One region of the Rhodoferax potami genome, then DNA from elsewhere that is predicted to be linked to it. Evidence: predicted binding sites of a transcription regulator. Region 1 holds the regulator's gene; the other holds the start of a gene.

Region 1 (15,269 bases):
TGTTTTGGCGTCCACACCCGTCATGGCACCGCCCGAAGCGGAAGCCCCCAAAGCCACCGGGCGCGCCGCAACCAATGGCAAAGCCAACGCCAAAGACACCGCCAAGTCGGCGCCCGCTAAAGCCGGCAGCAGTGAGTTGGTGCCTGGCTTTTATATCAACGTCGGTTTGTTTGCGGTGCCCAGCAACGGCACCAACGCCTTCCGCACCTTGGAGAAGGCCGAGCTGCCCGTGTTCACCGATGTGGTGAAGAGCAAGAAAGGCGCCCTCACCCGCGTGCGCGTCGGCCCTTATATGAACAAGGCACTGGCCGATGCTGCGGCTGAAAAGATCAAAGGGATGAAGCTGGAAGCGATGGTGTTTCAGCGCTGAGGTGCTGGTGCGCTGATTGCATCAGCGCGGAATGAAAAAAGCCTGTGGGTCGTGAGACGCACAGGCTTTTTGCTTTGTTTGAATGGTAGGGCGTGAGTGACTTGAACACTCGACCAAAGGATTATGAGTCCTCTGCTCTAACCAACTGAGCTAACGCCCCAACCGAACCGCAGATTGTAGCCGCGGCGTTTGAGGGCATTAGGCTACAGACCCTCTTTCGATTTCTAGAGAAGCTCCGGCGCAGTTTGCACTGCATCCTCTGCGACAGCTCTGCGCCAATACGCCCCGTCTATCAGGACGCTTCCAACTTCACCGCTTTTTGCTTTCGAAACTCGAACAGACACAAAATGCCCAATCTGTACCAGAGGAAGTCCCAGTCCGTGTGCAATCTGGCGATGGGGTGCCAAGTGCCCCAAAATAATGATTCCCTCTGATCGCAAATGCTGCCTCGCCCCCCCATTACCCCTCACCCTTTTCAGAAAGTCATCCTGTTGTGCGACGGTTGCAACTGTGTTTCGATCCACGATCTTCCCTTGCGCCAATCGAAATAGTTGGTTTACCCGTTTGGTCCCATTTGGTTGGGCAAAAATACTCTTTACTTCATCTAGTGGCATTTGCAGAAGCAGATTTGGAGCTAGTGGTAGGTGTTGAAGCTTTGTAAGTGGGCCTGTCTGTAATAGTCCAGGGTCAGAAAAGAGCCACGTTATCGCCGACTTACCCTCCTTGTTTAAGGTAGCTTTTTTATCTCTGTTGGCGCCAGCGTTCAAAAACCTCGGTTCCGCTCTAATCAGACCCATATTCCAAAGCGCCTTGGCATCATCTGCCCATACGAGCAGACATAACTTCCCTGCCGCTTCAGGGGGGATCATCCACCCACCAAGGTCCTGAGAATACTTGCAATCAACGTCGATGCCTGCTATCTCATAGTCCAAATCCGCACCATCTTTGAATTGAAATTCGCGGTGAAGATTTATTTCAATCAGTGTTCCACAGTGCGTTTTCTCCGTTTTATGAAGCTGATCTAGCCTGTAACGGCCGGTTCTTTGACCGTCGTAAAGTTGGTTAAAGGTTTCTCTTATGACCTTCGCAACTCTTTCACCCTTTGGATCAAGCTCTTTTAGTTGGGCTATGACCGCCGAGAGTTCCTTGTCTGACAATATTGAGTACGCCATGGGATCTCCAATAGGTTTCATTTGGCACACCGCCAAACCAAAACTCATTGTTGCCGACGTCTAATCAGCCAAATCGAAATAGCCCATCGTTGTGCACCTACCCAGCCGCTTTCGATTGCAAAACGCTATGCAGAAAACCCATGTACTGTTAAAATATACAGTCATTCAATCAATAACCTCGAGCATTAGCCAATCGCCGACAAGACAAGCAAACTAAGGTGAACAAATGAACTCAATCGAAATATGCGCAGGTGGCGGTGGACAGGCATTGGGCTTGGAACAGGCTGGTTTTGATCATCTGGACTTGGTGGAGTTTGAGGCGCCTGCATGCGCGACATTGCGACTGAACCGACCCGCTTGGCGAGTTATTGAAGGCGATGTCCGTGACTACAGTGCCAAGAACTTAAAAGGCGTCGAGTTATTAGCGGGTGGCGTCCCATGCCCGCCGTTTTCTCACGCCGGGAAACAACTTGGGGCAGACGATGAACGAGACATGTTCCCAGAGGCCCTTCGCCTCGTGGAGGAAGCCTCTCCACTCGCCGTTATGCTGGAAAACGTACGTGGGTTGCTGGACCCACGTTTTGATGCCTATCGAGCAAATGTTATGTCTACCCTTGAAAAGCTAGGCTACAAGGCTGAATGGAAGCTTCTGCATGCCAGTCACTTTGGGGTACCACAATTGCGTCCACGCTCCATTTTGGTAGCGCTCAAGAATGATTTATTTCCCTTTTATCAATGGCCCTGCGAAATGCAAACGCCTCCAGTAACCGTAGGAGACTCGCTAGTAGATTTGATGGCGAGCAACGGCTGGCAAGGGGCAGAATCTTGGAGAGTGAAAGCGCAAGGCATAGGTCCGACTCTCGTCGGTGGATCCAAAAAGCACGGCGGGCCGGATTTAGGACCTACGAGAGCAAGAAAGGCTTGGGAAGCGCTCGGCGTAGATGGGCGAGGCCTCGCAAATGAGGCACCTCCGGTGGATTTCGACGGACTCCCAAAGTTGACGGTACGCATGGCAGCACGAATCCAGGGTTTCCCTGATTCTTGGCAATTGGCTGGCAAGAAAACCGCCTCGTATAGGCAAATTGGGAATGCCTTTCCACCGCCAGTGGCAAAAGCAGTCGGTGAAAAGATTAAAGAAGCGATCGAAAAAGCGTCCCGCAAGAGAACGCTCAAAAAACGATTAGTAGCGATCGCTTAAAGGCGAGCCTTCTGTAACGCAACAACCTTTGCATCTAAAAGCCCCGAATCTCACAGGGGCCTATTTGTGATGGCTCAGGGCGTTGCTCACCAGCTTGGAGGTGATGTCCACGATCTGGATCATGCGGTCATACGCCATGCGGGTGGGGCCGATCACGCCCAGCGTGCCGACCACTTTGCCGTCCACCTCGTAGGGGCTGCTGACGATGGACAGGTCTTCAAACGGCACCACCTGGCTCTCGCCGCCTATGAAGATGCGCACGCCTTCGGCTTGGCCGGTCACGTCCAGCAGGCGCATGAGCTGGGCTTTTTGCTCAAACAGCTCAAACGCGCGGCGCAGGTGGCCCATGTCGCTCGAAAAGTCTGACACTGACAGCAGGTTGCGCTCGCCGGAGATCACCACTTCGTCTTGCGTCTCTGAAATCACTTCCGAGCTGGCGTTCACCGCCGCCTGCATGAGAGTGGCAATCTCGCCGCGCAGGCTTTCTACCTCGCCTTGCAGGCGCTGGCGCACTTGCTCGATCTCCAGCCCCATATAGCTGCTGTTCAAAAAGTTGGCCGCCTCGGCGAGCTGGCTTTGGGTGTAGTCCACCTCGGTGAAGATGACGCGGTTTTGCACATCGCCATCGGGCGCCACGATGATGACCAGCAGCCGCCGCTCCGAGAGGCGCAAAAACTCAATATGCCGGAAGGCGGATGTGCGGCGCGGCGCAATCACCACCCCCACAAACTGCGACAAGTTGGAGAGCAGATTCGCCGCGTTGCTGATGACTTTTTGCGGCTGGTCGGGCGCCAAGCTGTGCGTAGCCATGTGGCCCTGCTGCACGGTGAGCATGGTGTCCACAAACAGGCGGTAGCCGCGGGCGGTGGGAATGCGCCCTGCCGAGGTGTGGGGGCTGACGATGAGGCCCAGGTCCTCCAGGTCCGACATGACGTTGCGGATGGTGGCGGGCGAGAGGTCGAGGCCGGACTCTTTGGAGAGCGTGCGGCTGCCGACGGGCTGTCCATCGGCGATATAGCGCTCTACGAGCGCCTTCATCAACATCTTGGAACGTTCATCGAGCATGCCGGTCATTTTAGTAACCTATTTAGTGTCTAATTTGCGCATGTTGTCTCTATTTAGGCATGTCGCTCTGATCGGCAAGTACCAAACCACCGGCACCAGCGCTGCGGGGGCCTCGTCCCGCAAATCGCTGGACGAGATTGCCCATTATTTGATGGACCAGGGCTGCGAGGTGGTGATCGAAGCCGACACCGCCGCCAACACGGGCTTAAGCAACTACACCACCATGGATGTGGACGGCATTGGCACCCACTGCGACCTGGCCCTGGTGGTGGGTGGCGACGGCACCATGCTGGGCATAGGCCGCCAGCTGGCGCGCTACCAGGTGCCGCTGATCGGCATCAACTCCGGGCGGCTGGGGTTTATCACCGATATCCGCTTCGAACAGTACAAAACCACACTGGCCCCCATGCTGGCCGGCCACTACGAGGTGGACGACCGCGCCCTGATGCGCGCCCGCGTCATGCGCGACGGCCACTGTGTGTTTGAGGCCGAGGCCATGAACGACGTGGTGGTGAACCGCGGCGCCACCTCGGGCATGGTGGAGCTGCGGGTGGAGGTGGACGGGCACTTTGTGGCCAACCAGCGGGCGGATGGGCTGATCATCGCCTCGCCCACGGGCTCTACCGCCTACGCCATGTCGGCCGGCGGGCCGCTGCTGCACCCCTCGATCGCCGCTTGGGTGATGGTGCCGATTGCGCCGCATACATTGTCAAATAGGCCGATAGCGCTCGCCGACAGTGCGCGGATAGCTATAGAAATAGTAGCAGGGCGCGATGCCAGCGCCAACTTTGACATGCAGAGCCTGGCCAGCCTGATGCACGGCGACCGCATTGAGGTGACCCGCTCGCAGCACAAGGTGCGCTTTTTGCACCCCAAGGGCTGGACTTACTTTGACACCCTGCGCCAGAAAATGCATTGGAATGAAGGGGTGGCGTAAGCACCACCCCTATTGAAAACATGGCACTCAAGCGAATTGTTCTCAAAGACTTTGTGATCGTCAGCGAGCTGGAGCTGGACCTCGAATCCGGCTTTTCGGTGCTGACAGGCGAAACCGGCGCGGGCAAATCCATCCTGATTGACGCGCTGCAACTGGTCACCGGCGCGCGCGCCGACACCGGCGTGATCCGCGAAGGCGCGGCCCGCACCGATGTGAGCGCCGAGTTTGACAACGCACCGGGCCTGCAAGCCGTGCTGGACGACGCCGGTTTCGAAGCTGGCGACACCCTGCTGCTGCGCCGTACGGTAGACACGCAAGGCAAAAGCCGCGCTTGGGTGAATGGCAGCCCCGCCACCGCCCAGCAGCTGCGCACCATCGGCGAGCAGCTGCTGGACATTCATGGCCAGCACGCCTGGCAAAGCCTGACCCGGCCCGAGGCCGTGCGCGGCCTGCTGGATGCGTATGCCAAGGTGGACACCAGCGCCTTGAGCAGCCTCTGGGCCACCTGGCGCCAGACCCAACAAGCCCTCACCCAAGCCCAAGCCGCGCAAGACAGCCTGCAGCGCGAGCGCGAGCGCCTGGCCTGGCAGATTGGCGAGGTGGACAAGCTCAACCCCGGCACCGACGAGTGGCCCGAGCTCAACGCCAGCCACAGCCGCCTGGCCAATGGGCAGGCGCTGATTGACGCGGCCCAAGGCGCCGTCAACCTGCTGGAAGACGACGAAACTAATGCGCTGGCCCCGTTGCACGCCGCGCTGCAACTGCTGCAAGCCCAGTCGCACCTGGAAGCCGAGTTCAAAGATGCCATTGAAGCCCTCAACTCCAGCGTCGCGCAGATAGAAGACACGGTGCACAGCCTGCGCTCTTACGCCCGCCGCGCCGAGCTGGACCCCGAGCGCCTGGCCGAGCTGGACGAACGCATGTCCCTCTGGGTGAGCCTGGCGCGCCGCTACAAGCGTCCGCCCGAAGAGCTGGCTGAGGTGTGGGCGAGCTGGAAAACCGAGCTGGCCCAGCTGGATGCCGCTGCCGACCTGGATGGCCTGCAAGCCAAAGAGCGCAAAGCCCAGGCCGCCTTCATGGCGGAAGCCAAAGCCCTGTCCAAACAACGCGCGAAAGCCGCGCCCCTGCTGGCCCAAAGCATCACCCAAGCCATGCAAGGGCTGGGCATGCAAGGTGGCCGGTTTGAGGTAGCGCTGGAGCCACTGGCCCAACCCCAAGCCAGCGGCCTGGAAGACGTGCAGTTTCTGGCCGCCGGCCATGCCTGGCAGCACACCGCGCCCGGTGGGCAAGGTAGCTTCGGGCGGAGAGTTGTCGCGCATGGCGCTGGCCATTGCGGTGACCACCAGCCGCTTGGGCACGGCCCAGACATTGATTTTTGACGAGGTGGATTCCGGGGTGGGCGGCGCAGTGGCCGAGACCGTCGGCCGCCTCATGCAGCAGCTGGGCAGCGACCGCCAGGTGCTGGCCGTGACCCACCTGCCCCAGGTAGCCGCCTGCGCGCACCACCATTTGGTGGTGTCCAAGCAGCTGCAAGGCAAAGCCACCCTGAGCACCGTGGCCCCCGTGGGCGGCGAGCAGCGCGTGGCCGAAATTGCCCGCATGTTGGGTGGGGAGAAGCTTTCGGGCACTACGCTGGCACACGCGAAAGAAATGTTGCAGTCAGGCCTATAAAAAAAATGAGCTCTCTACATACGTCGATGGAAATTGTGCTGATCACCGGCATGTCGGGTTCCGGCAAATCGGTGGCGCTTCACGCCTTGGAAGACGCAGGCTTTTACTGCGTCGACAACCTGCCGCCCGAGCTGCTGCTGCCCTTTGTGGAGCTGGAACGCCAGCACGACGCACAGCGCATCGCCATTGCGATGGATGTGCGCAGCGCGGTCTCACTGCCTTTGGTGCCCCAGCAGCTGGCTGCGGTGCGGGCGCTGGGCGTGGTGGTTAAGCCTTTGTTTTTGGACTCGACCACCGACACGCTGGTGCGCCGCTACTCTGAGACCCGGCGCAAGCACCCTTTGTCACAGGGCAGCTCCGACCATGGCGAGCGCGATGAACGCCGCGCGCTGGTCGATGCGATTGAGCTGGAGCGCGAGCTGCTGGCCGACCTGCGCGAGCAGGCCCATGTGATTGACTCCAGCATCATTCGCCCCTCGCAGCTGCAGAGCTACGTCAAAGCGCTGATCGCTTCGCCCGGCGGGCAACTCACGCTGGTGTTTGAATCGTTTGCCTTCAAACGGGGCGTGCCCACCGATGCGGACTACGTGTTCGATGTGCGCATGCTGCCCAACCCGCACTACAACCCCGAGCTCAAGCACCTGACCGGGCGGGACCAGCCGGTGATGGATTTCCTGATGGCCGAAGATGCCGTGGCGCTCATGCAGCACCACATTGCCCACTTTCTGGAAAGCTGGCTCGATGCTTTGGCGAGCGACCACCGCAGCTATGTCACCGTGGCCATCGGTTGCACGGGCGGCCAACACCGCTCGGTGTTTTTGGTGGAGCAACTCGCCAAGCGCTTCAGTGGAGAGTGGATCACGCTCAAACGCCACCGCGAGATGGACGCGAGGTAGGCGGTAGGCTCTAGCCTTCCAACAGCTTTCGCACCGGGGCAGGCAGGCCAGCCGCAGCCCATTCGGCAGGCGTGAACCAAGCGCCTTCGCCCAAGTCACTTGCTATTAAATCCATAGCGACATGCGCACACTCCACCTGAGCTGGATGCATAAATAGGTCTTTATGCGTGAGCACATGGGTCACTGCAGGCATAAACCGCAAGTCGCCCGCAAACACGGGCGGTAACGCGGCGCGCAACGCGTCTTCACTCTCAAACAGCGGAAAGCACTGCAAGCCCGCCCACACCCCAGGTGTGGGGCGCTTGCTCAGCCACACCGCGCCATCAGCACGCCGTAACCACAAGAGCCACAGGCTCTGGCTGCTACGCTTGAGCTTGCGGGTGCGCACCGGGTAGCGCTCGGCGTCACCCGCCTTGGCAGCGGCGCATTGGCTATTCACCGGGCAGAGCAAACAGCTGGGCCGCTTGGGGCTGCAAAGCGAGGCGCCCAAATCCATCATGCCCTGTGTATAGCGTGGCATCACACGCGGGCCCTCAGTGGCCACCTCGGCCGCGCTGGGCAGCAAGGCTGTGGCCTGGTCCCACAGAGCGCGCTCATTCTTGGTGGAGGCCAGATCGGCGTCAAACCCCAGCACACGGGTGAGCACCCGCTTCACGTTGGCATCCATGATGGCCACCCGCTCATCAAAACACAGCGAGGCAATTGCCGCAGCGGTGGAGCGGCCTATGCCGGGCAAGGTGACCAGCGTCGCCGCATCGCGCGGGAAGGCACCACCGTGCAGCTCCATGACCAGCTGGGCACAGCGGTGCAAGTTGCGGGCGCGGCTGTAGTAGCCCAGGCCGCTCCAGAGGCCCATGACCTCGTCACTGCTGGCGGCGGCCAGTTCTGCCACCGTGGGGCAGCGGGCCAAAAAGCGGTCGAAATAGCCGATGACGGTGGCCACCTGCGTTTGCTGCAGCATGATTTCTGACAGCCACACCCGGTAGGGGTCTTGGGTGTTTTGCCAAGGCAGGCTGTTGCGGCCATGCTGCGCCTGCCAGCGCACCACGGCGGTGGCAAAACTCGGTGTCGCCATAGTCAGACCAGTTCGACGTCGACTTCGGTCAGCGCGGTGCTGCTCTGGTGCGCCGCTACCAGGTAGGAGGTGAGCTCCATCAGCTTGTCGTCCAGCACGTTCAGGGCGTTGCTCTGCAGGTTGATTTCACCAATACGGTCCTCCAGGCCACCCGCGGCCTGAGAGATGCGGTCAATCGCTTCTATGCGGCGCACAAAATTGCGGCGGCGCTCGCGCAGTTGGGCATCGAGCTGCGCTGCTGACGCTTTGCTCCAGAGCTCGACATCCGCCAAGGCGGTTTCGTGGACCGTGCGCAGCCGCGTGGACAAGGCGCGCACCAAGCGGTCTGCAAACTCCGGCTGGGCGAGGCGGAATGCATTGCCCAAGCCCAAATATTGCAGGTGATTGCGTTCGATCGTGTCCAGATCCACCGTGAATCGGGCCATGTCCGGCTGCGCCGGTGGCTGCAGCGAGAAGCCGTATTCGGCGTTCAGCGCGGTAAAGCTGGCCTCCAGCATCGTCTGGATTTCGGCGCACAAGGCTTGCACCCGCTGCAGGTTGGCACGCAGACGGTCAAAGGTTTCGCTGTAAGCCCGCTTGACGCCCAGCTTGAGGCCCTTTTGCAGCAGCGTGTCACCCAGCCCGGCCATTTCTTTCTTGAGCATGGCCGCGCCCAAGATGTTGAACACCTCGCGCAGCAGGCGCAGGTGCACTGAGCGCACCGCATGAATCTTGGCGCCGCCCTGGTCGAACTCGGCCTGCTCTTGCGAGATGCGGTTGCGCATGTGCTTGATAACGTTGGCGTTTTTGCCCTGCAGGCTCTGCAACTCCATCATCTGCTCTGTCAGGTCGCGCTTGCGGATGTTGATGACGCGGCCGGTTTCAGCCCGCAAATCCGTAATTCCGCCCTTCATGGCGGAAGCCAGAATCTGCTGGCGCTTGCCCATCATGCCGTGGCCGAGCACGTCTTCGAGCACCGGCAGGCAGCTCTGGCGCAACAGCGCATCGTCTTCGGTGACTTTGGCGACCAAGCCCTTCTGGGCCGACACCGCAATCACCCGCTCTTTGGGAATACCCAAAATATCAGCGGTGCTGGTGCGCTGGCGGTCGATCTGGGTCTGTATCTGGGCCGGGGTACTGAGGGCGTCCCACAAAGTGTCAATCTTGTTGAGCACCACCAAGCGCGCTTCGGGGTCGGTGGACTCGGTGATCAGGTGCTCGCGCCAGATAGCCAAGTCCGACTTGGTCACCCCAGTGTCCGCGCCCAACATGAACACGACGGCGTGTGCCTGGGGAATCAGGCTGACGGTCAGCTCCGGCTCAGCGCCGATGGCGTTCAGGCCCGGGGTATCCAAAATCACCAACCCCTGCTTGAGCAGCGGGTGGGCAATATTGATGAGCGCGTGGCGCCAGCGCGGCACTTCGACCATGCCTTGCGCATCCACCACGGGGTTGTCTTCAGGGGCTTGGGCATTCCAGAAGCCGAGGGCGCGGGCCTCTTCTTGTGTCGCCCGAATGGTTTCGGCGACTTTCTCCAAGGCCTTGGCCAGTTGCTGGGGGTTGTTCACATCGAGGTCGATGCGGGTCCACTTCTCGGGCGCCATGCGCCATTCCATCAGCGCCTGGGGTTGCAGGCGGGTCTCGATGGGAAGCAGGCGCAGGCAGGGGGGCACCTCAGCGTCATAGCCCATCTCGGTGGGGCACATGGTGGTGCGGCCTGCGCTAGCCGGCATGATGCGCCGGCCGTAGCCCGCAAAAAACAAGGCGTTGATCATCTCGGATTTGCCGCGCGAGAACTCGGCCACAAAGGCCACCATCACCTTGTCAGAGCGCAGCTGGGTCTCTAGGCGCAACAGGCGCTCTTCGACGCCGGCATCCAGCAACTCGTGGTCTTTCAGCCATTCGGCCAGCAGCTTCAGGCGCAGCGCAAACTCACGCCGCCATGTGCCGTGTTGGTCAAATTGATCGTTGAATGAAGTAGCCACGTAGTCCCCCGAGGAATCGGCCAATATAGCACCCCATCCAGCCCTAGCGCTTCTGGCAAATCATGCAGAAATAGGTAGACCGCTGCCCTTGCCGGATCGCTCGCACCGGTGTCGCACACACACGACAAGGTGCGCCTTCACGGCCGTAGACATTGGCCTCCAGCTGGAAGTAGCCACTCTCGCCATTGGCGTTGGAAAAGTCGCGCAGCGTGCTGCCGCCCTTCTCGACCGCGCGGCTCAGCACATCCTTCACCGCCGCATGGAGCTTGGCAACACGGGGCTTGCTGATGCTGTTGGCCGGGCTCGTGGGGCGGATGCCCGCCAAGAACAAGGCCTCGGAGGCATAAATATTGCCCACCCCCACCACCACCTCGCCTGCCAAGAGCACTTGTTTGATGGGGGCTTTGCGCTGCCGCAGCCCCGCTAGAAAGGAGGCCACATCAAAACCATCACCCAACGGCTCTACGCCCAAGTGGCCCAGCAGCTTTTGCGCAACCGGGTCTGACTCACCCGCCGCAAACACCACCGCGCCGAAGCGGCGGGGGTCGTGCAGGCGCAGGGTGCCGAGATCGGTGACCATGTCAAAGTGGTCGTGCACGCCCGCGGGCGGCAAGTGCCGGTCAAAGACCACCGAACCCGACATGCCCAAGTGCACCAGCAGCAAGCCCTCGCTGAGGTCAATCAACAGATATTTACCCCGACGCCGGACGCAACGCACCCGCATGCCTGCTAGCTGTGCTGGCTCACATTGCAGGGGCCAGCGCAAAGGTTTGCCCATGTGCACTGCCTGAATCGTGGCGCCGGTGATGCGGTCAGCAAAACTCCGGCGGGTGACTTCAACTTCGGGCAATTCAGGCATGGGCGCTCTCAGATACGGGGGTTGGATTATTATGGTCTGATGCACCGCACCCAACGCCTCATCGCTATCGCTTCCATCGTGGCCGGACTCATTCCATTCGGGTCCGCGCAGGCTGTGGCGCCAGCGCCCGTCACAAACTCGGACCTCAACGCCGGGCTGATGTACCAGATCCTGGTGGCAGAAATGAGTGCCTTCAATGGCGATGAGACCAACGCGTTCTCCTTGACCCTAGATGCAGCCCGGCGCGCCAATTCACCGCGACTGTACGAGCGGGCGGTGGAGCTGGCCTTGCGCGCCCGAAGCGCGGACTTTGCGCTGGAGGCCGCGCGCGCTTGGCAGCGGGGGTTCCCCAGCTCAAAAGATGCCAATCGCTACATCTTGCAAATATTGATAGGTACGAACCGCCTGTCTGAACTGACCGAGCCACTCAAACGCGAACTCCAAGGCCTCTCGGGCAAGGACCGGGTAGGCACTATTAATGTGTTGCCACGCTATTTCCAGCGGGTAACCGATAAAACACTGGCCGCAGCGGTGCTCGAACAAGCGCTGGCAGCGGACCTGCCCACCACGCTCTACGGACCCGCGGCATGGAGTGCTGTGGGCGTGATGCGAATCGGCGCCGGCAACCTGCCCGGCGCGCTGGAGGCAGCCCAACGCGGCGCCGCGCTGGACGCCAACGCAGAAGAGCCCGCAGTGCTCGCCCTGAATTTGATGGATGCCAAAGCGCCGGCGGCCGAGGCGATCGTGCGCAAATACCTGGCAGGCAATGCGCTGCCCGAAATCCGCATGGGCTACGGGCGGGCCTTGATAGGTGCGCAGCGGTTTGCCGAGGCACTCACCCAAATGCAGCTGATCAACTCGCAAAAGCCTGATTTTGCAGATGCTTGGCTGGTACGTGGGTCTCTGGAAATCCAGGACAAAGGCCCGGTCGCTGCAGAGAAATCACTTAAGCAGTACCTGAGCCTGCTCCCCGCCGAGCAAGACCCCAATGACGAGACCGAAACCGGACGGGGTGCGGTACAAGCCTATTTATTGCTCGCCCAGATTGCAGAACTGAACGGCAAGCCCGACGAAGCCAATGCACTCCTGCAACGGATCAAAAGCCCCCAAGACGCTCTGCGGGTAACTGTGCGCCGCGCCACGTTGATGGCCCGCCAAGGCAAGCTGGACGAAGCCCGTGCCGCGATCCGCAACGCCCCGGAACGACAAGCCGATGACGCCCGCACCAAGCTGGCCACCGAAATCCAGCTGCTCCGCGACTACAAGCAAATGAGCGAGGCCTACACCCTGCTCACAACCGCGGTGCAGACCTACCCGGATGACAACACCTTCGCCTACGACTTGGCCATGGTCGCAGAAAAACTCGGTCGACCCGAGGAGATGGAAACCCTGCTGCGCAAGCTGATTGCCAAAGCGCCGGACTACCACCACGCGTACAACGCATTGGGCTATTCTTTGGCGGACCGTGGCATACGCCTGCCAGAGGCGCGGCAACTGATTCAAAAGGCGCTGGAGTTCGCACCCGCCGACCCCTTTATCGTCGACAGCCTAGCGTGGGTGGAGTTCCGCAGCGGCAATCTCCCCGAAGCACAGCGCCTCTTGCAGCAGGCCTATGCCAGCCGGCAGGACGCAGAAATAGCGGCCCATTTGGGCGAAGTGCTGTGGGTCTCAGGGCAGCGCGAAGCGGCGACCAAAATCTGGCAGCAGGGCTTGGAACTGCAGAAAGACAACGAAACCCTGCGCGAGACTATCCAGAGGCTGAACCCGTCCTTATGAGCTTGGGAATCCGGACCCGAACGCTACTCACGCTCTGGATTGCTATTTTTTCGATAGCGGGTTGCGCACATAAAACGGGCGCAAACAGCACTTTTCCTGCTGAATCGCAGTGGAGCGGCAGGCTGGCCCTCAAAGTGCAGAGCACGCCACCCCAGGCCTTCAGCGCCGACTTTGAATTGGGTGGCTCGGCCGAAGCAGGCCAACTGGCTTTCTACACCCCCCTCGGCACCACTGCGGCAAAGCTGCAATGGGCGCCCGGCACCGCAACCCTCGCGGCAGAAGGGCAAATCCGCCAATTTGACTCGGTAGAGGCCCTGGTGCAGCAAGCCACAGGCGCCGAACTCCCGGTGCAAGCGCTGTTTGATTGGCTCCGGGGTACGGCTACGCCCGTGCCGGGCTGGTCCGTGGACCTGAGTGCCCTGGAGCAAGGTCGGTTGATGGCCCAGCGTGATGACCCTTCGCTGCCGCGTATTGAGTTGCGAATCATTCTGCAGCCCTGAACGACACGCCCAGCAGCGCAGATAATCGCCGCCATGCAGTCGCTCTACGACATTCCCGCCCCCGCCAAGCTCAACTTGTTCCTTCATATCGTGGGTCGCCGCGAGGATGGATATCACCTGTTGCAGTCCCCCTTTATGTTGATTGATTGGAGTGACACCCTCCACTTCGACCTGCGCAGTGATGGCGGCATCAGCCGCGAGGATCTGAGCTGGGCCTTGCCCGAAGACGATCTCGTACTCCGCGCTGCCCGCGCCCTGCAGCAAGCCACCGGTTGCGCCCTAGGCGCCCACATTGGCATCCACAAATCCATCCCGGCGCAAGCGGGCATGGGCGGAGGGTCTTCGGATGCAGCTTCTACGTTGCTCGCCTTGAATCGCCTGTGGAACTTGAATCTGCCGCTGCCCGCGCTGCTGGCGATCGGCCTGAAACTGGGGGCAGATGTGCCCTTTTTCCTCGGCGGAAAGAACGCATGGGTAGAAGGAATCGGAGAAAAACTGACACCCATCGACATCCCGGTTTCGCCTTGGTTGGTCGTGAAACCCGGGGCCGGTTTAGAAACAAAACGAATTTTTTCTGATCCAAGCTTGAAACGTGATTCAGAGTGCGCTACAATCTATGGCTTCGCTGCACACACTTTCGAAAATGTCTTAAAGACAACAAGAAATGATTTGCAGGCCATAGCCCAGATGCTGTGCCCGGAAATGAACCAAGCCCTTCAGTGGCTGAATTCAAAAGGTCTCAGTGGTCGAATGACTGGTTCAGGAAGCGCAGTTTTTGCGCACTGCACTCAGAGCATCGAAATGGGTGATGCGCCTACTGACTGTCAAGTCAGGTTGTGCAGCAGTTTGGATGTTCACCCACTTCAGGGATGGGCACCCAGCGATGGTTTATCGGTGGGTAGCGTTTAGCTACCAACCCGTGTAGGGGAGTCGCCAAGTTGGTTAAGGCACTGGATTTTGATTCCAGCATGCGAAGGTTCGAATCCTTCTTCCCCTGCCAAATTGCTGTTCGGGCCGGTCCCGATGCAGCATGCGATCTGTGAAAAAATAAACCCACTCTCTTCGCTGGACCTCCCCACATGCAGGCATTCACACCCCCTGATTTCATGGTTTTCACTGGCAATGCCAATCCTGGCATGGCGGAAGACATTTCCAAGCACCTCGGCATTTCCCTCGGTGCAGCCACCGTCGGTCGCTTCTCGGATGGCGAGGTCACGGTAGAGATCAACCAAAACGTTCGCGCCCGCGACGTGTTTGTGGTTCAGAGCACTTGCGCTCCTACCAACGAAAATCTGATGGAACTGCTGATCATGGTCGATGCACTCAAGCGTGCGTCTGCTGAGCGCATCAGTGCCGTGATTCCCTACTTCGGTTATGCACGTCAAGACCGTCGCCCCCGCTCTGCCCGTGTGCCTATCACTGCCAAAGTGGTCGCCAACATGCTGCAGGCTGTGGGCGTAGACCGCGTGCTGACCATGGATTTGCACGCTGACCAAATCCAGGGATTCTTTGATATTCCGGTGGACAACATTTATGCGTCCCCCGTGCTGCTGGGCGATTTGCGCCAGAAAAACTACAGCGATCTGATCGTGGTGTCACCTGACGTGGGTGGCGTGGTGCGTGCCCGTGCGCTGGCCAAGCAGTTGAACTGCGACATGGCCATCATCGACAAGCGTCGCCCCAAGGCAAACGTGTCTGAAGTGATGCACGTGATCGGCGAGATCGAAGGCCGCAACTGCGTGATCATGGACGACATGATCGACACCGCAGGCACTTTGGTCAAAGC
Region 2 (15,269 bases), 1.5 Mb from region 1:
AAAAATGGCGATGGGGAACAGCGCCCAGCTCACATGTGCCTTGAACAGCAGGTTGGCAACAAGGTTGATCACCCCGATGGCGAGCATGATGAGAAAGCCGTTGCGGATCTGGCGCTTGGGCGCAATCTTGCCGGCCACCCGGCCGCTGACAAACGCGCCGCCCATGATGCCGCTGATGGTGAGCACAAAAAACCAGAAAAACTGCTGGGGCTGCAACCCCAGGTGCTCACCCAGAAACACCGGCGCACTCAGCACATACAAAAACATGCCGTTGAACGGAATGCCGCTGGCCAGCGCCAGCAACAAGAAGCGCGGGTCGGAGCCCAGCTTCCAATACCCGGCCAACAGGTTTTTGACATGAAAGTGCTGGCGCTGCGCGGGTGGCAAGGTCTCGGGCAACAAAAAGTAGTTAGACATCCACAGCGCCACGCCCACCGCGGCCAGGAACCAGAAGATGCCGTGCCAGCTGGCATGAATCAGCAGCCAGCCCCCCACCATCGGAGCAATGGCAGGCGCCACCCCGAAGAAGATGGTGACCTGGCTCATGACCTTTTGCGCCTGCGAGGGTGGATACACATCACGAATGACCGCGCGTGAAATCACAATGCCCGCGCCGGTGCACAAGCCCTGCATGGCCCTGAAGAAGATGAGCTGGCCGATGGTTTGCGACAGCGCACACCCGACCGAGGCAATAGTGAACGCTGCCAGCCCCCACAGCACCACCGGGCGCCGGCCGAAGCTGTCTGAAATGGAGCCGTGGAACAGCGCCATGAAGGCAAAGCCGAACAGATAGGCCGACAGCGTTTGCTGCATCTGCACCGGCGTGGCCCCCAGCGACTGGCTGATGCCGGCAAATGCAGGCAGATACGTATCAATGGAGAACGGCCCCAACATGCCCAGCAAGGCGAGCAGGATGGAAAACGCCCATTGCGGGGCGCGCCAGAGTTTTTGGGCTTCGGGGGTCATGGAGTGCAGCAAACAGGTACAGCTCGCTATTGAAACACGGGGCAAGGCGACGACGTGGAAAGCGTTTTCAAAAACCTGCATACTTGCGGCCGCAACATTAGTTCACTTACTAGACAAAATCGCAAAAAAGGATTGCTTTGAAACGCTGGTTCGCATTCATGGTGAGGCTTTGCATGCTGGCGCTCAGCCTGGCCGGCAGTGCCCATGCGACAGCGCCTGTGATTCCGGTCTTCAGTGGCGATGGCTCGCCCCCCAAGATGTTTGTGCACGAGGGTGAGCAGCGCGGCGTGCTGATTGACATCTTGAACTACGTGGACAAGCAGATGACGCAACACCGCTTCGAGCTGAGTTTGTACCCGTGGGCCAGGGCTTATATGGCGTCGGCATCAGGCCAGGGGGGCTTGCTGGGCATTTCCTGGACATGGCGGCGCGATGAGGTGTTTGATTACTCCGAGCCTTTGTTTTATGACGAGGTAGTGATCGTGGTGCGCAAGGGCCACGAGTTCAACTACCAGAGCCTGAGCGATCTGCAGGGCAAAACTTTGGGCACGGTGCGGGGCGCCAGTTTTGGCAGTGCCTTTGACCGCGCGCACCAAGACGGCGTGTTCTCAATCGAGGGGGACAACGGCGCGCGCAACCGCCTGAGCAAACTTGCCGCCGGGCGGATTGACTGCGCACTCTTCAATGTGGGCAAGGCCGGGTTTCAAGAAACCCTGCGCCTCCACAAAATACCAAAAAGCCAGTGGAAGAACTTTGTGGTGCTGCCGGTGCCACTGCGCCGCGACCCGAACTACCTGGCCTTCCCCAAAACCATGCAAATGGGCGAGTGGCTACGAGGGTTTAACGAAGTCATCCGGCAGGGCTATGCGCGCGGCGATATCCAAAAGATCATCGAGCGCAACCTCTTCGCCAGCCAATAACCGACTACCGGGCGAGATAGCCGCCATCCACCGGGTAATACGCCCCGGTGACGAACGAGGCGCGGTCTGAGGCCAGCCACACCACCAGCTCGGCCACCTCGGCAGGCCGCCCCAAACGGCCGGCAGCGTGGGCCGCCACCAGCATGGCGCGGGTGGCGGGGTCTTCGGAGAGCTTGCTGACCATGGGCGTTTCAATGAAGCCCGGGCCCACCGCATTCACTCGCACACCTTGCGCGCTGTACTCCAATGCAGCTACCTGGGTCAGCCCCACCACGCCGTGCTTGGCGGCGGTGTAGGCTACCGAGCCGCTAAAGCCCACCGCGCCCAGCACCGAGGCCATGTTGACGATGGAGCCGCCACCATGCTTGAGCATGGCTTCAATCTGGGCCTGCATGCCGTAAAACACGCCACTGAGGTTGATGTTGAGCACGCGGGCCCAGCCGTCCAGCGGGTAGTCGGCCGTGGGCGCGGTGGGGCCGGCAATGCCGGCATTGTTGACCGCAATATCCAGCCGGCCGTAATGCACCACCGCACGCCCAACCAAGGCCTGCGCCTCGGCGGGCTTGCCTACATCGGCGGCCACAAAAATGGCCTCGCCACCTTGCGCGCGGACCAAGGCTACGGTGTCGGCACCTGCGTCCAACTGCACATCAGACACCACGACACGGGCACCCTCACGCGCCAACAACAAGGCCACCGAACGGCCTATGCCAGACGCAGCACCGGTTACCAGCGCCACTTTGTGTTTCAACATTGCATTTCTCCTGCCATGGACGTGCGGCAAGACACCGCATCGAGGCAGGTTAGAAGGTGCGGTGTGGCATGTCGGTTCGCTGCCGAACGGTCTTCAATCGGTCGCGCGGGCGCTGGCCGGCGAACCGGGCTCGTATTTGCGCCACACCCGGCGCAGGTCGCGCGCGGAGGCAAAGCCACACGCCTCGGCCACCCGCTCGACCGGCCAACCATGCTGGGCAAGCAGTTGTTTGGCGCGGGCAATACGCAACTGCTGCTGGTACACCACCACGCTGATGCCGGCATGCTGCGCAAACAAGCGGGTCAAATGGCGCGGGCTCACGCAAGCCACATCCGCCAGCCCTGCCAGGGTCCAGTTGCGCTGCGGCTCGCGGGCCACCGCGTCTTGCGCGCGGTGCACTGCAGGGTGCATGTGGTTGCGGTGCGCCAGCCAAGGTGAAACCTGCGGGTCGTGGGTGCCGCGGCGCTGGTACATCACCAAACGACGTGCTACGCGAGCGGCCAGTTCAGCCCCTGCCTCTTGCTCGATCAAGTACAGCGCGAGGTCTATGCCGGTGGTAATGCCCGCACTGGTCAACACCTCGCCGTCGTCCACAAAAATACGGTCTGACACCACCTGCGCGCGCGGGGCCAGGGCCTGCAAGTCGGCAATCAGGGTGTGGTGGGTGGTGCAGTGCCGGCCGTCCAGGCAGCCGGCTTGCGCCAGTAACAACGCTCCGGAGCAAATGCTCGCCAAGCGGGTGCCCAGCGGCAAGGCCTGCAGCCAGTGCACTACGGTGCGTGCGGCGTCGGTGGCGTAGTCCACCGCCTCGTTGCTGTTGCCCACCACCAGCACCAGGCTGCGCTCGGGCAAGGCGCTCGGTAGTGCCTCCAGGCCGGTCAGGCCGGTGTTCAGGGACGTAGGAATATCGCCCTGCGGGCCGCACGCGTGCAGCGCGATCGGTGCACCCATGTCACGCGCCATGCGCAGCGCCTCGGCCGGACCGGCGTAGTCCAGCATCAGCACATTGGGCGTGAGCACCAGGTAAATGTGGAGCGGTGTGACAGCTGTCATGGGGCGTGCATCACTCAGACCGGCTGCGCTGCCAACGCGCCACCCACGGCGCCAAGAGCGGCGCGCCGAACACATTGAGCAGCAGCCCCGCCATCAACAGCGCACCACCGGCAAAGTGCACCGGCCGCAGGGCCTCGCCGAACACCACCCAACCCGTGGTCAAGCCAACCACCGGCACCAGCAAGGTAAACGGCGCCACCCGGTTGGTGGCGTAGCGGGACATCAGGTGCGTCCACAAACCGTAGCCCAGCAAAGTGGCCGCCCAAGCCAAATAGGCGATGGCCGCGAAGGTGCTCCAGCCGATATTCTGCAAGGCCGTGGCGATGGCGTCAGGCCCTTCCATCACCAAGGAGAGCGCCAGAAACGGCAGCGTCGGCACCAGGCTCGCCCACACCACAAAAGCCAGCTGGTTCATCGGGCCGTAGCGGCTGACGGTGCGGGTCACGATATTGCCGCAGGCCCACATGACAGCTGCTGCCACCGTGAGCAAAAAGCCCAACAGCGGCATGGACACGCCAGCCCCTACCGGCCCTGCTGCGCTGCCAATCAGCACCAAGCCGCAGGCGGCCAGTAACAGCCCGGCCATTTGGTTGGCCTGCCAACGTTCTTTGAGCCACCAGGCCGCCAGCAACAGGGTGAAAAACGATTGCGACTGCAGCACCAGCGACGCCAAGCCCGATGGCATGCCCACATGAATCGCGGTGAACAGAAATGCAAACTGCCCCACCGAAATGGTGAGGCCATAGGCCAGGTACCAGCGCAGGGGCACCTTGGGCGGCTTCACAAACAGCAGCGCCGGGAACGCGGCCAGCGCAAAGCGCAAGGCCCCCAGCAACAAGGGCGGCACCCCGACCACCCCCACCTTGATGACGGCAAAGTTCACCCCCCACACCAGAATGACCAACAACGCCAGCCCCAAGTCTTTGGGGCGCATGGGCAAGGCCGCGCTCATGCGGATGCCGCCGAGTCCGCTTGGGACGCGCATCCCTGCGGCTTGAACACCCGCTCAGCGGAGGGCGGGTTATTGGCCAGTTTGGCGGCCGGGCGCACCGGGCGGCGCACCAGCTCGCCCCCGCAATTGGGGCAGATGCCTTGCAGCTTGGTGTCTGTACAGTCCGCACAAAATGTGCATTCAAACGAGCAGATCCGGGCATTCAGGGCGGCGGGCAGCAAATCGGTGTTGCAGCATTCGCAGTTGGGGCGGAGTTGGAGCATGGCGGGTTCGACCTCAGGGCGACGATTTAGTGGGCAGATGGCAGACCGGCGAGACAGGTATCGACATCCACGATACGCGCAAACCGGTCTTGCAAAACCAACTCGGTGCGGGTGGTGATGTCTTCAGCGCTAAAGGTGCGCCCACTGCGGGCGTGGGTCATGGGGAAGGTCAAGGTGGCTTCAGACACAAAGTCCACGGCGTAGCCCAGGTCCGAGCCCACACGGGCCGTGGTTTCGCAACATTGCTCGGTCCGGATGCCGGAGATGAGGAGCTTGCCCACCCCTTGGCGGCGCAGCCACAAGTCCAGCCCGGTATCGGTAAAGGCGTTGTGGGTGTGTTTGTCAAACCGCACATCCGGGTTGCCGGGCAACCAGGGCAAGGGCTTCACAAACCCGGAGTCTTCGCGGAATGGTCCGGCCAGCCCCACATGAAAGATGTGTACCACCGGCGCACCCGCCGCGCGGCAACCGGCTTCCAGACGCAGCAAAGCAGCCTCAAAGGGGCCCGGAATGCCCTGCTGCCAAAAGGGCATTTGGGTGAAAGATTGCTGCACATCAATGATGATGAGCGCGGGCTTCAGGGTAGATACGGAGGACATGGAAGGACACCTTTGGTTGAACAGTAATCCAATGCTACCCGCCGTTAAATATGCGCGAAACCACGATACACGACAAGCAGAGGACAAAAAGCGCCAACCAATGCTCGACTAAATTGACCCACAAATAGTAGCCCCCCTCTATTCCAGGGGGACTTGGTCACATAAAGCTCTCTTTTGCACTCAAAAGACCAGACAATGGTGCGAACAAACCATAACGAGGAGACAAAAATGGCCCAAGCCAAACTCATGCTGGACTACGTTTACAGCCACGAAACCACGCACGCCGATCAGATCTTCATGACCCAACCGGTCGGTGGCGGGCAGGTGGTGGACTACACCTGGAAACAAACCCTCGACCAGGCACGCCGCATGGCCGCGCACTTGAAGGCGCAGAACCTGGAGCCCGGTGCACGCGTCGCCATCCTGTCCAAGAACTGTGCCCATTTCATCATGGCGGAGCTCGCCATCTGGATGGCCGGTTGCACCACGGTTGCCATTTTCCCGACCGAGACCGCGGACACCGTGCGCTATGTGCTGGAGCACAGCGAGGCCAGCCTGCTGTTCGTCGGCAAGCTCGACACCTTTGACCAGCAGCAGCCCGGCATTCCTGCTGGCATGCCGATCATTGCTTTCCCGCTGGCCCCGAAGAACACCTATGAGGCGTGGGATGCCATCACCGGCCGCACCAAACCCCTGACCGGCCAACCCGCCCGTGGCGGTAAGGACATCGCCATCTTGATGTACACCTCCGGCTCGACCGGACAGCCCAAGGGCGTGATGCACAGCTTTGAGCGCATCACCGCCGCGGCTGAAGGCATCAACAACGACACCCAGGCGCGCATTGGCACCAACACCCGCAACCGCATGTTGTCTTACCTGCCCTTGGCGCACGTGTTCGAGCGCGCGTGGGTCGAGTCCGCCACGCTGGTGAACGGCAACACCCAGCTGTTTTTTGCCGAGTCGCTGGACACCTTCATTCAGGACTTGAACCGCGCCAAGCCCGTCACGTTCATCTCCGTACCCCGCCTCTGGCTGAAGTTCCAGCAAGGCGTGTTCGCCAAGATGCAGCCCAAAAAGCTGGATCGGCTGCTGAGCATCCCGATTCTGGGCAAGATCGTGGGCCGCAAGGTGCTCAAGGGCTTGGGCCTGGACCATGCTTTGCTGGCTGGTAGCGGCTCTGCGCCCATTCCGGCAGAGCTGATTGCTTGGTACCGCCGCTTGGGCCTGAACCTGATCGAGGGTTACGCCATGACGGAAGACTTTGCGTACTCGCACAACTCCACCGACAAGATCAACGCCCCCGGGTGCGTGGGCGTGCCACTCAAAGGTGTTGAAGTGCGCATCAGCGAAGAAGGCGAAGTGCTGATCAAGTCGCCAGGCCAGTTTGTGGGCTACTACAAGCGCCCAGACCTGGATGCTGAGGTATTCACCGAAGACGGCTTCTTCCGCACCGGCGACAAGGGCGAGCGCCGTGCCGATGGCTTGCTCAAGCTCACCGGCCGGGTGAAAGAGCTGTTCAAAACCTCCAAGGGCAAATACGTGGCGCCTGCGCCGATTGAAAACCGCCTGAACGCCTGCAACCGCATCGAGACCAGCATGGTGTCCGGCGTGGGCCAGCCATCGGCCTATGCCATTGTGGTGCTGGCGGAAACCGTGCGCCCCCAGGTAAAGGCAGACCCCGCGTTCAAAGCCGCTGTCCACGCCGAACTCGAGCAACTGCTCGACAGCGTCAACGCGGAACTGCCGGACTACGAGAAGCTGCAAATGCTGGTGGTGGCACCAGAGCCATGGTCGATTGAAAACGGCATGCTGACACCCACCATGAAAATCAAGCGCGCTCGTATCGAGTCCGCGGTCGAGCCACAGCTCTCCAACTGGTATTCCGGCAAGGACAAGGTGCGCTGGGCATAAGCGCACAGCTGCGTTACCAAACAAAAGGGGCCCCGTGGGGCCCCTTTTTCATTACCGAGATGTTTGATTACTTTAAGGAGGAGTAGTTCAAGGGCACCCAGACATAACCCTTGCCATTGGCCGCGGGCCGCAGGTTGCCCAAGCCGGGGAAAGCCACGTGGGTCACACCCACCATGTAGCCGCCTTTGGCTGCCTCTTCAAACGCCTTGGCGCGCTGCTGCTGGGCTGCGCTGTTGTCTGTGTCGAAAGCGATGGTGGCACTCGGATCATCAAACTGCACCGCGGCCAAGTGCATCAAGTCGCCCCAGAGCATGAGCTTTTCGCCCTTGCTTTCGACCACATAGCTAGCGTGACCGGGGGTGTGGCCATAGGTAGACACCGCGCGGATGCCGGGCACCAGCTCAGTGTTGCCCTCAAACGGCTTGAGCTTGCCGGCCGCCACATAGGGCTTGACCGAGGCCATGGCGCCTTGGAAAAAGCCCTTGTTGCCTTCTGGCGCGGCGGCCAGATTGGCGTCGCTCAGCCAGAAGTCCACATCGCGTTTGTCGATACGCAAGGTGGCGTTCGGAAACGCAATGCTGCCTTGCGCCATGAGTCCGCCCACGTGATCGGGGTGCATGTGGGTGATGTAGATCTCGTCCACCTGCTCGGGCTGGTAGCCTGCAGCCTTCAAATTCGCAAGCAAATTACCCAAGGTGGGGCCGAACAAGCCCGCTGCGCCGGTGTCCACCAGCACCAGCTTGCTGCCGGTGTTGATCAGGTAGGTGTTGACCGAGGTTTCCACCATCTCTTTGAGGAAGCCGCGCTTGAGCGCCTCTGCAATTTTCTCGGCCGGCTGGTTGTTCATCAGCTTGAGCATGGGCAGCTTGACGGTGCCGTCGGAAATGGCGGTAACTTCAAAGTCACCGACCATCATCCGGTAAAAACCCGGCGCCTGGGTCTTGACCATAGGCGCATCCGCCATAGCGTGGGGCGCGGCAATGGCGCCGGCGAGCAGGCCAACGGCCAAGGCGATACGGGAAAGCGTGCGTTGCATGTCAAAGTGTCCTTTAATGAATCGGGGCGAAATGAAATTTCTGACCTATGGTGCGCCGCTTTCAGCGCGGAGCGTTGGCACAAGGTTTTTGATTTCGCGCTATACCGAGGGCCTCACCCCTACTCTGATTGGTGGATTGAACTTCTTCGTTAGCACTCACCTCCAACGAGTGCTAATATAAAGTTTGAAGAGAAGGAGTTCCCTATGTCCGCATTGATCGCTGCCCCCCGCACCGCCCTGGCCACGGCCAACCCGTGGTCATTGGTGCCGCCGTTGGGGAACTTGGACGCCTATATTTCCGCCGCTAACCGCCTGCCTATGCTCACGCTGGAAGAAGAGCAGGAGTACGCCCGCAAATTCAAGAACGACAACGATCTTGAGGCTGCCGGTAAGTTAGTGCTCTCTCACTTGCGTTTGGTAGTGTCGGTCGCCCGCCAATACCTGGGTTATGGCTTGCCCCACGGCGACCTGATTCAGGAAGGCAATGTGGGCCTGATGAAAGCAGTCAAACGCTTCGACCCCGAACAAGGGGTGCGCTTGGTGAGCTACGCGCTACACTGGATCAAGGCCGAAATTCACGAATACATCCTGAAAAACTGGCGCATGGTGAAGGTGGCCACCACCAAGGCCCAGCGCAAACTGTTTTTCAACCTGCGCTCGATGAAGCAACGCTTCAAGGGCGAAGACGCTGCTGCCGACCTCGACACCCACCGCGACACCCTGAACCCCGACCAAGTCCGCACCATGGCGCGGGAACTGAACGTGAAGCCCGAAGAGGTGCTGGAAATGGAAGCACGCCTGGCCGGTGGCGACGTGCTGCTGGACCCCAGCCCTTCGGACGATGGCGAAGATGCCTTCGGCCCGATCACCTATCTTACGGACACCAACCACGAGCCGGTAGCCATGATTGAGGCACGCCAACGCGACGTGTTGGCCACAGACGGCATCGCCACTGCGCTGAACAGCTTGGACGACCGCAGCCGCCGCATCGTGGAAGAGCGCTGGCTCAAGGTGAACGACGACAACTCCGGCGGCATGACGCTGCACGACCTGGCCGCCGAATACGGCGTGAGCGCTGAGCGCATTCGCCAGATCGAAGTGGCCGCCATGAAGAAGATGAAAACGGCGCTCGCCGCTTACGCCTGACGCTGCAGCGGCACAGGTCGCACAACTTCACGCACAATGCCCCTGCCGGCCCCGCCTGCAGGGGCTTTTTCTTGGACACAGAGTTAATGACACCTACACGCCGCACCGCTGCAGTTGCTATGCTTTCCATAGCTGCCTGCGCAATATCTACGGGCGCCTACGCCCAAAACAACACCCAAACAGCTGCATGGCCGACCAAACCGGTCCGCATCATCGTCGGTTTTCCGGGCGGGTCATCGCCAGACCTGACGGCGCGGGCGTTTGCCGAACCCTTGTCCAAAGCCTTGGGGCAGCCGGTGATTGTGGAAAACAAGGTGGGTGCCGCGGGCAACATCGCCGCCGACGCGGTCGCCAAAGCCACGGATGACCACACCATCGGGCTGATGATCAACGGCAACATGACGATTGCCAAGTTGCTCAACCCCAAGCTGAGCTATGACCCGCTCAAAGACCTGACACCAGTGAGCCTGCTGGGCGTGTCGCCGCTGGTGCTTACAGCGCCTGCTGGTGCTCCGGGCAACAATGCCACCGAGTTTCTGGCCGCAGCGCGGGCCTCCGGCGACAAGTGGAATTACGGCACACCGGGCGTGGGCACCGTGGGTCATATCGGCATGGAACTGCTCAAAGCCAAGGCACGCATCGCGCCCCTGCATGTGCCCTACGCCGGTTACCCGCAAGTGGCTACTGCCATGATCGCGGGTGATTTGCAGCTCAGCCTGCTGCCCCCTGCCCTGGCATCTGCGCAAATCAAGGCCGGCAAGCTCAAAGCCATCGGCATCACCGCCAGTGTGCGCAGTGCCTTGGTTCCGGAGATTCCCAGCCTGTCAGAAGCCGGGGTGAAGGACCTGAACCTGGAGATCTGGAACGCCGTGGCCGCACCCAACAGCATGCCCAAGCCGGTGGTGGCGCGTTTGTCCAGCTTGTTCAGTGAGATTGCCCGCACCCCGGAGATGCGTCAAAAAATGTTCCAGCAGGGCTGGACGGTGCAGGGCACCTCGGCCGAGGGACTGGCCAACCGGGTTAAAGCAGACACCGCCCTGCTGGGCGGCATCATCGCGCAGCAGAGCATCAAAACCGATTAAGCGGCTAGCACCGCCCGCCTGAGCGCCTCCAAGGCGGGCATGTGGCGCTCGCCTAAATAAGCAGCTCAGGACTTCAGCAACTGCTGAATATCGGCTGCGAGCACCTTCGCCCCGCTGCCATAGCGGGTGAACAAGCGGAGGTTGCCTTTGGTGTCATAGATGTAGCTACCGGCGGAGTGGTCCATGGTGTAGCTGGTCGGGGTTTGCCCATCGACACGCTTGTAATACACCTTGAAATCTTTCGCCAATGCGGCCAGCTTATCGGGCGTGGTGTAGAGCGCAAGGAAGGTGGGGTCAAAGTTCTCCATGTAGCCCTTGAGCACCTCGGGCGTATCGCGCGCGGGGTCCACGGTCACAAAGAGGCCTTGCAACTTGTCCCCATCGGCCCCCAGCGCTTTTTTGACTTCGGCCAACTCCGTCATGGAGGTCGGGCACACGTCAGGGCACTGGGTGAAGCCAAAAAACATCACCACGATCTTGCCTTTGAAGTCTCCGAGGCGGCGTACCTGCCCATTGTGGTCGGTGAGCTCAAAGTCTTTGGCGTAGGTCACGCCGGTCACATCCACCGACGAAAACTGGGGCTTGGACTCAGTGCAAGCACTCAACAAGCCACCAACGCCCGCAAATAGTGCGCCGGTAGCTATCAAACGGATAGCAGAACGTTTTTTCATAGTAAGTAATGATCCAGCAGCAAGGCCGCAAACAACACACTCAGGTGAATGAGCGAAAAGCGAAAGGTGGCACGCGCCAGCTCATCCGAGTAATTGCGCAGCAGTCGCACCGCGTACCAGCAAAAACCCAGACTCAGGCCCACCGCCACCACCAGATACAACCAGCTGCTCATGCCGTACACAAAAGGCAACAAGCACGCAGCCAGCAGCATGAAGGTGTAGAGCAGGATTTGCAGGCGGGTGAACTCGCTGCCATGGGTGACGGGCAACATCGGCAGCCCCGACTTGCGGTAGTCCTCGACCCGGTACAAGGCCAAGGCCCAAAAGTGCGGAGGTGTCCACAAGAAGATGATCAAAAACAGAATCAGGGCTTCAGGGCCGACATCCCCGGTCATGGCCGACCAACCCAACACGGGTGGCATGGCCCCCGATGCGCCGCCGATCACGATGTTCTGAGGAGTCAGCGGCTTGAGGATCACGGTATAGATCACCGCGTAGCCGACAAAGGTGGCGAAAGTAAGCCACATGGTGAGCGGGTTGACCCAGAGATACAAGATGGCAGAGCCGGCTGCACACAACATGGCTGAGAAGATCAGCGTCTGGGTGTCGCTCAACTCGCCTCTCGCGGTGGGACGCCACGCAGTGCGCTTCATTTTGGCGTCGATGCCTTTTTCCACGATGCAATTAAACGCCGCCGCCGCGCCGGCGACGAGGTAAATACCAAAGCAAGCTACCGCGGCATGGAGTACTTGCGCTGCCGTCGGCGCGCCCGGCACAGCCAACACCATGCCGATGAGCGCACAAAAAACTATCAGCTGAATCACACGGGGCTTCGTCAGGGCGTGGAATTGCGCCAGCACAGAGGGCTTGGGAGCGGCCATATCAACAGTCATTCGGATTCTCTGGTTTTTGTTCTATCAGCCGGCGGCATCCGCATTGCGGCTCCGGACCCACGCCCACACTAACACCATGACCAGCGCGCCTGCGCCGCCTGTGTGCATGACGGCGGCCAGCAAGGGCCAGCCGAGTACCACGTTGCTCAAGCCAGTGGCTAGTTGCAGCAGCAACAAGGCGCACAACCAAAGCGTCGGCCGTTTCAGCACCGGCTGCCGGTACCAATACCAAGCCAAGGCACCCAACAAGGCAAAGGTGAGCATCGCCATCATGCGGTGTCCCATGTGTATTGCGGTGAGAGCTTGGAAGCTCAGCGACTCCCCAGCGGCGGTCAACCCCAAGGGGCGCCAAAACTCGAGGGCGGCAGCCCAGTCCATAGGCGGCCACATCGTGCCTTGGCACCCCGGGAATTCGGTACAGGCCAAAACCGCGTAGTTGGTGCTGACCCATGCACCCGATGCCGCCTGAAGCACCAACAGGGCAAGGCCAGCTACGGTCCAGACCACATAAGAACGCGGCAACTTCCGGCTGCGGGTGAACAGCACACTCTTGGGCTGCCCCATGGCCACTTGCGCCACGAGCAGTGCCAGCAAGGTGTAACCCCCCAGCAAGTGCAAACTGACGATCGCAGGAAAAAGCTTCATGGTGACCGTCAAGGCACCAAAAGCGCCCTGCACACAGACCCACACCAGCGTAACCGTCGGCCACCATGGGTTCAAGGAGGTCGACGGCGAACGCTTATAGCTCCGCCAGGCCCAGACAGTCATCAGCGTAATCAAAGCGCCCACGCCGGTTGCCATATAGCGGTGGACCATTTCGATCCAGGCTTTTCCGTGTGTCACAGGGCCCTCGGGCAATAGGGACTGCGCCATGGCGATGTCATGTTTGGCGCCCAGGGGGCTGGCATTGCCGTAGCAACCGGGCCAGTCAGGGCACCCGAGTCCGCTGTCCGTCAGCCGCGTAAATGCGCCAAATAGCACCAGGTCGAAGGTGAGGAACAGAGTCACCGCGACCAACGCCTGGTAGCGGCTCGGGCCGGTGCCACCCCGGTGGCGCAGATAGACCCATAGTGCGGGCACGCTGGCTATCAAGGCGCCGATCACCAGTACCCGCAAGAGCGGGCTCAAGTCGTACAAGCTTGTTTCCATGGTAATACCTATTCGCGCCCTGCACGATCCCAGAACTGGGCGGCGCGCATCAAACGGTCTAAATCACGCTTGACCTTGAGCGCTGTTTCCGCGTTCAAGCCCGCAGGGAAACGCATCATCCAGTTGCCTAAAGGGTCCACCAGATACAAATGATCTTCCAGCTGGCGGCCCGGCTCTGCCTGCAGCCACTGGGCCAATGCCTCCCTGGGCACCCGAAGTACGGTGGCGTCTTTTAGTGCAGGCTGCAATTCGGCAGATACTGGCACCTCATCCTTCACCAGCCAGACCCAATCGAGGCGGTCTTTCTCTTTCCCCAGACCCTCGCGCAGTTGGCGTTGCAGGTAGAGATGCTGTTGGCATGCGGACTCACACGCACCGCTGGCCACACTCACAAAGAGCCACTGCCCCTTGAGCGCCGGAAGTTGCACCGGAGCACCTTGCAAGTCGGCAGCAGCAACAGCCGGCAAAGGTCGCTGCGGTTGAATCAACTCGCCGAAATTGCGACGCCCTTCGGGCCGGATGACGTAGTAAGTGAAATACGAGGCAATCACTGGCGCGGCACATACCAACATGACAGCCAACATGCGCCAGCGCCCGGCACGCGTATTGACGGCACGGGTCTGAAGCTCGCCGGAAGGCTCTGGCAAGGAGTGAACGGTCAGTCCCAGCGGGCGGTCATCAGGAATCTGCGGGCTAGACATGGAAATCAGGATCCTTGGGAAGTGAAGTGCGTCGTCGCAATTGAAACCAGGCAAACAGTCCGACAATCAGCGCGGTGAGTGCAAACCACTGCGCTGCATAACCATGGTGTTTTTCGACCCCGGCGTTGACGACAGGCCAATCTCGCAAGAGCCCCTCAGAGGCTGCTCCGGTTTGAACTACCGTCACATGGGTCGCAAGTGCGAGCCCGGTCTCTAAGCGAAATTTCGGCAAGTCCAGATTTTGCCGTATCGCCCCAACACTTGGGTCGCCCATCTCATAAAGCTTGGATGGCGGCAAGGCAATTCGGCCGGTGACATCTACCGACCCCACAGGTGACTCGACCACCGGGAGTTGGCTACGATCCACAAAATTACGCAGGACCCAGCCACGCTGGACCATAACCACCGTGTCGGTGTTCTGTATACGCAAAGGCGTAAGGACATAAAACCCGACCTTGGCATTCATCTGCCGGTTATCCAAAAAAACGGTACGGTCAGCGATCCATTGCCCGCGTAGCTGAACCGATCGATGCAATACAGACGAGGGGCCTTTGTCCTTGATCCAATCGTCACCGACAAGGGGGGGGCGTTTTGGGCGACTTGCATTGCACGGACAAAATCCTGCTTCTCGGCCGCACGACGCAACTGCCAAAAGCCAAGCGATAGTGTCAGCGCAGCAGACAGAAAAGCGGCTATTGCCATCGTCCACCAGCGCGTATTCCTATTCACGTAATAATGCCTTTCATGACCTATCTCGCAATTTTGGCCTTTGTTGCAATTCTGGGTAGCTTGGGAGCCGCCCTCTATTTCATGTTGCGCGGCGGAAATTCCCAGCACGCAAAATCGAAAAATATGGCCCGCGCCTTGGGCTTGCGTGTCGGTGTATCCGTATTCTTATTTCTTTGTATTTTGGTGGCTTGGAAGCTGGGCTACATCCATCCGACAGGTATTCCTGAAGGCCGCTGATTGTGACTGAAACAAAAAAGGCACCCGAGGGTGCCTTTTTTGTTGGTGTGCACGATCAGAACCAGTAAACCAGCACGTAGAGTCCCAACCAGACCACGTCCACAAAGTGCCAGTACCAAGCAGCGCCTTCAAAGCCGAAGTGGCGCTCGGGGGTGAAGTGGCCCTTTTGCAAACGCAATGTGATGAACAGCAACATCAACATGCCCA

Evidence for each region. The regulator HrcA, encoded in region 1, represses chaperone genes, less so after heat shock. The targets are predictions, from matches to a motif close to TTAGCACTCNNNNNNNNNGAGTGCTAA.
Region 2: rpoH (RNA polymerase sigma factor RpoH) is a predicted target of HrcA. The motif match lies at 8,604-8,630, and genes of this name have one in related genera.

Annotation. Positions count from the first base shown of each region.
Region 1 is NZ_JAVBIK010000001.1:1,117,524-1,132,792, forward strand. It holds gene RAE19_RS05355 (SPOR domain-containing protein) at 1-370, shown strand, start outside; tRNA gene RAE19_RS05360 (tRNA-Ile) at 454-530, opposite strand; gene RAE19_RS05365 (NaeI family type II restriction endonuclease) at 595-1,542, opposite strand; gene RAE19_RS05370 (DNA cytosine methyltransferase) at 1,769-2,740, shown strand; gene hrcA (heat-inducible transcriptional repressor HrcA) at 2,801-3,805, opposite strand; gene RAE19_RS05380 (NAD kinase) at 3,846-4,742, shown strand; partial or broken gene recN (DNA repair protein RecN) at 4,763-6,413, shown strand; gene rapZ (RNase adapter RapZ) at 6,419-7,309, shown strand; gene mutY (A/G-specific adenine glycosylase) at 7,320-8,384, opposite strand; gene RAE19_RS05400 (dynamin family protein) at 8,387-10,348, opposite strand; gene mutM (bifunctional DNA-formamidopyrimidine glycosylase/DNA-(apurinic or apyrimidinic site) lyase) at 10,392-11,207, opposite strand; gene RAE19_RS05410 (tetratricopeptide repeat protein) at 11,247-12,983, shown strand; gene RAE19_RS05415 (outer membrane lipoprotein LolB) at 12,980-13,483, shown strand; gene ispE (4-(cytidine 5'-diphospho)-2-C-methyl-D-erythritol kinase) at 13,517-14,392, shown strand; tRNA gene RAE19_RS05425 (tRNA-Gln) at 14,407-14,483, shown strand; gene RAE19_RS05430 (ribose-phosphate pyrophosphokinase) at 14,563-15,269, shown strand, end outside.
Region 2 is NZ_JAVBIK010000001.1:2,595,176-2,610,444, reverse strand. It holds gene RAE19_RS12535 (multidrug effflux MFS transporter) at 1-966, opposite strand, end outside; gene RAE19_RS12530 (substrate-binding periplasmic protein) at 1,104-1,886, shown strand; gene RAE19_RS12525 (SDR family NAD(P)-dependent oxidoreductase) at 1,891-2,640, opposite strand; gene RAE19_RS12520 (GlxA family transcriptional regulator) at 2,734-3,693, opposite strand; gene RAE19_RS12515 (EamA family transporter) at 3,704-4,627, opposite strand; gene RAE19_RS12510 (DUF1272 domain-containing protein) at 4,642-4,908, opposite strand; gene RAE19_RS12505 (isochorismatase family protein) at 4,935-5,507, opposite strand; gene RAE19_RS12500 (AMP-binding protein) at 5,736-7,418, shown strand; gene RAE19_RS12495 (MBL fold metallo-hydrolase) at 7,486-8,454, opposite strand; gene rpoH (RNA polymerase sigma factor RpoH) at 8,659-9,600, shown strand; gene RAE19_RS12485 (Bug family tripartite tricarboxylate transporter substrate binding protein) at 9,720-10,682, shown strand; gene RAE19_RS12480 (SCO family protein) at 10,748-11,353, opposite strand; gene cyoE (heme o synthase) at 11,350-12,246, opposite strand; gene RAE19_RS12470 (COX15/CtaA family protein) at 12,271-13,395, opposite strand; gene RAE19_RS12465 (SCO family protein) at 13,404-14,096, opposite strand; gene RAE19_RS12460 (SURF1 family protein) at 14,089-14,631, opposite strand; gene RAE19_RS12455 (SURF1 family cytochrome oxidase biogenesis protein) at 14,559-14,798, opposite strand; gene RAE19_RS12450 (twin transmembrane helix small protein) at 14,841-15,062, shown strand; gene RAE19_RS12445 (cytochrome c oxidase subunit 3) at 15,118-15,269, opposite strand, start outside.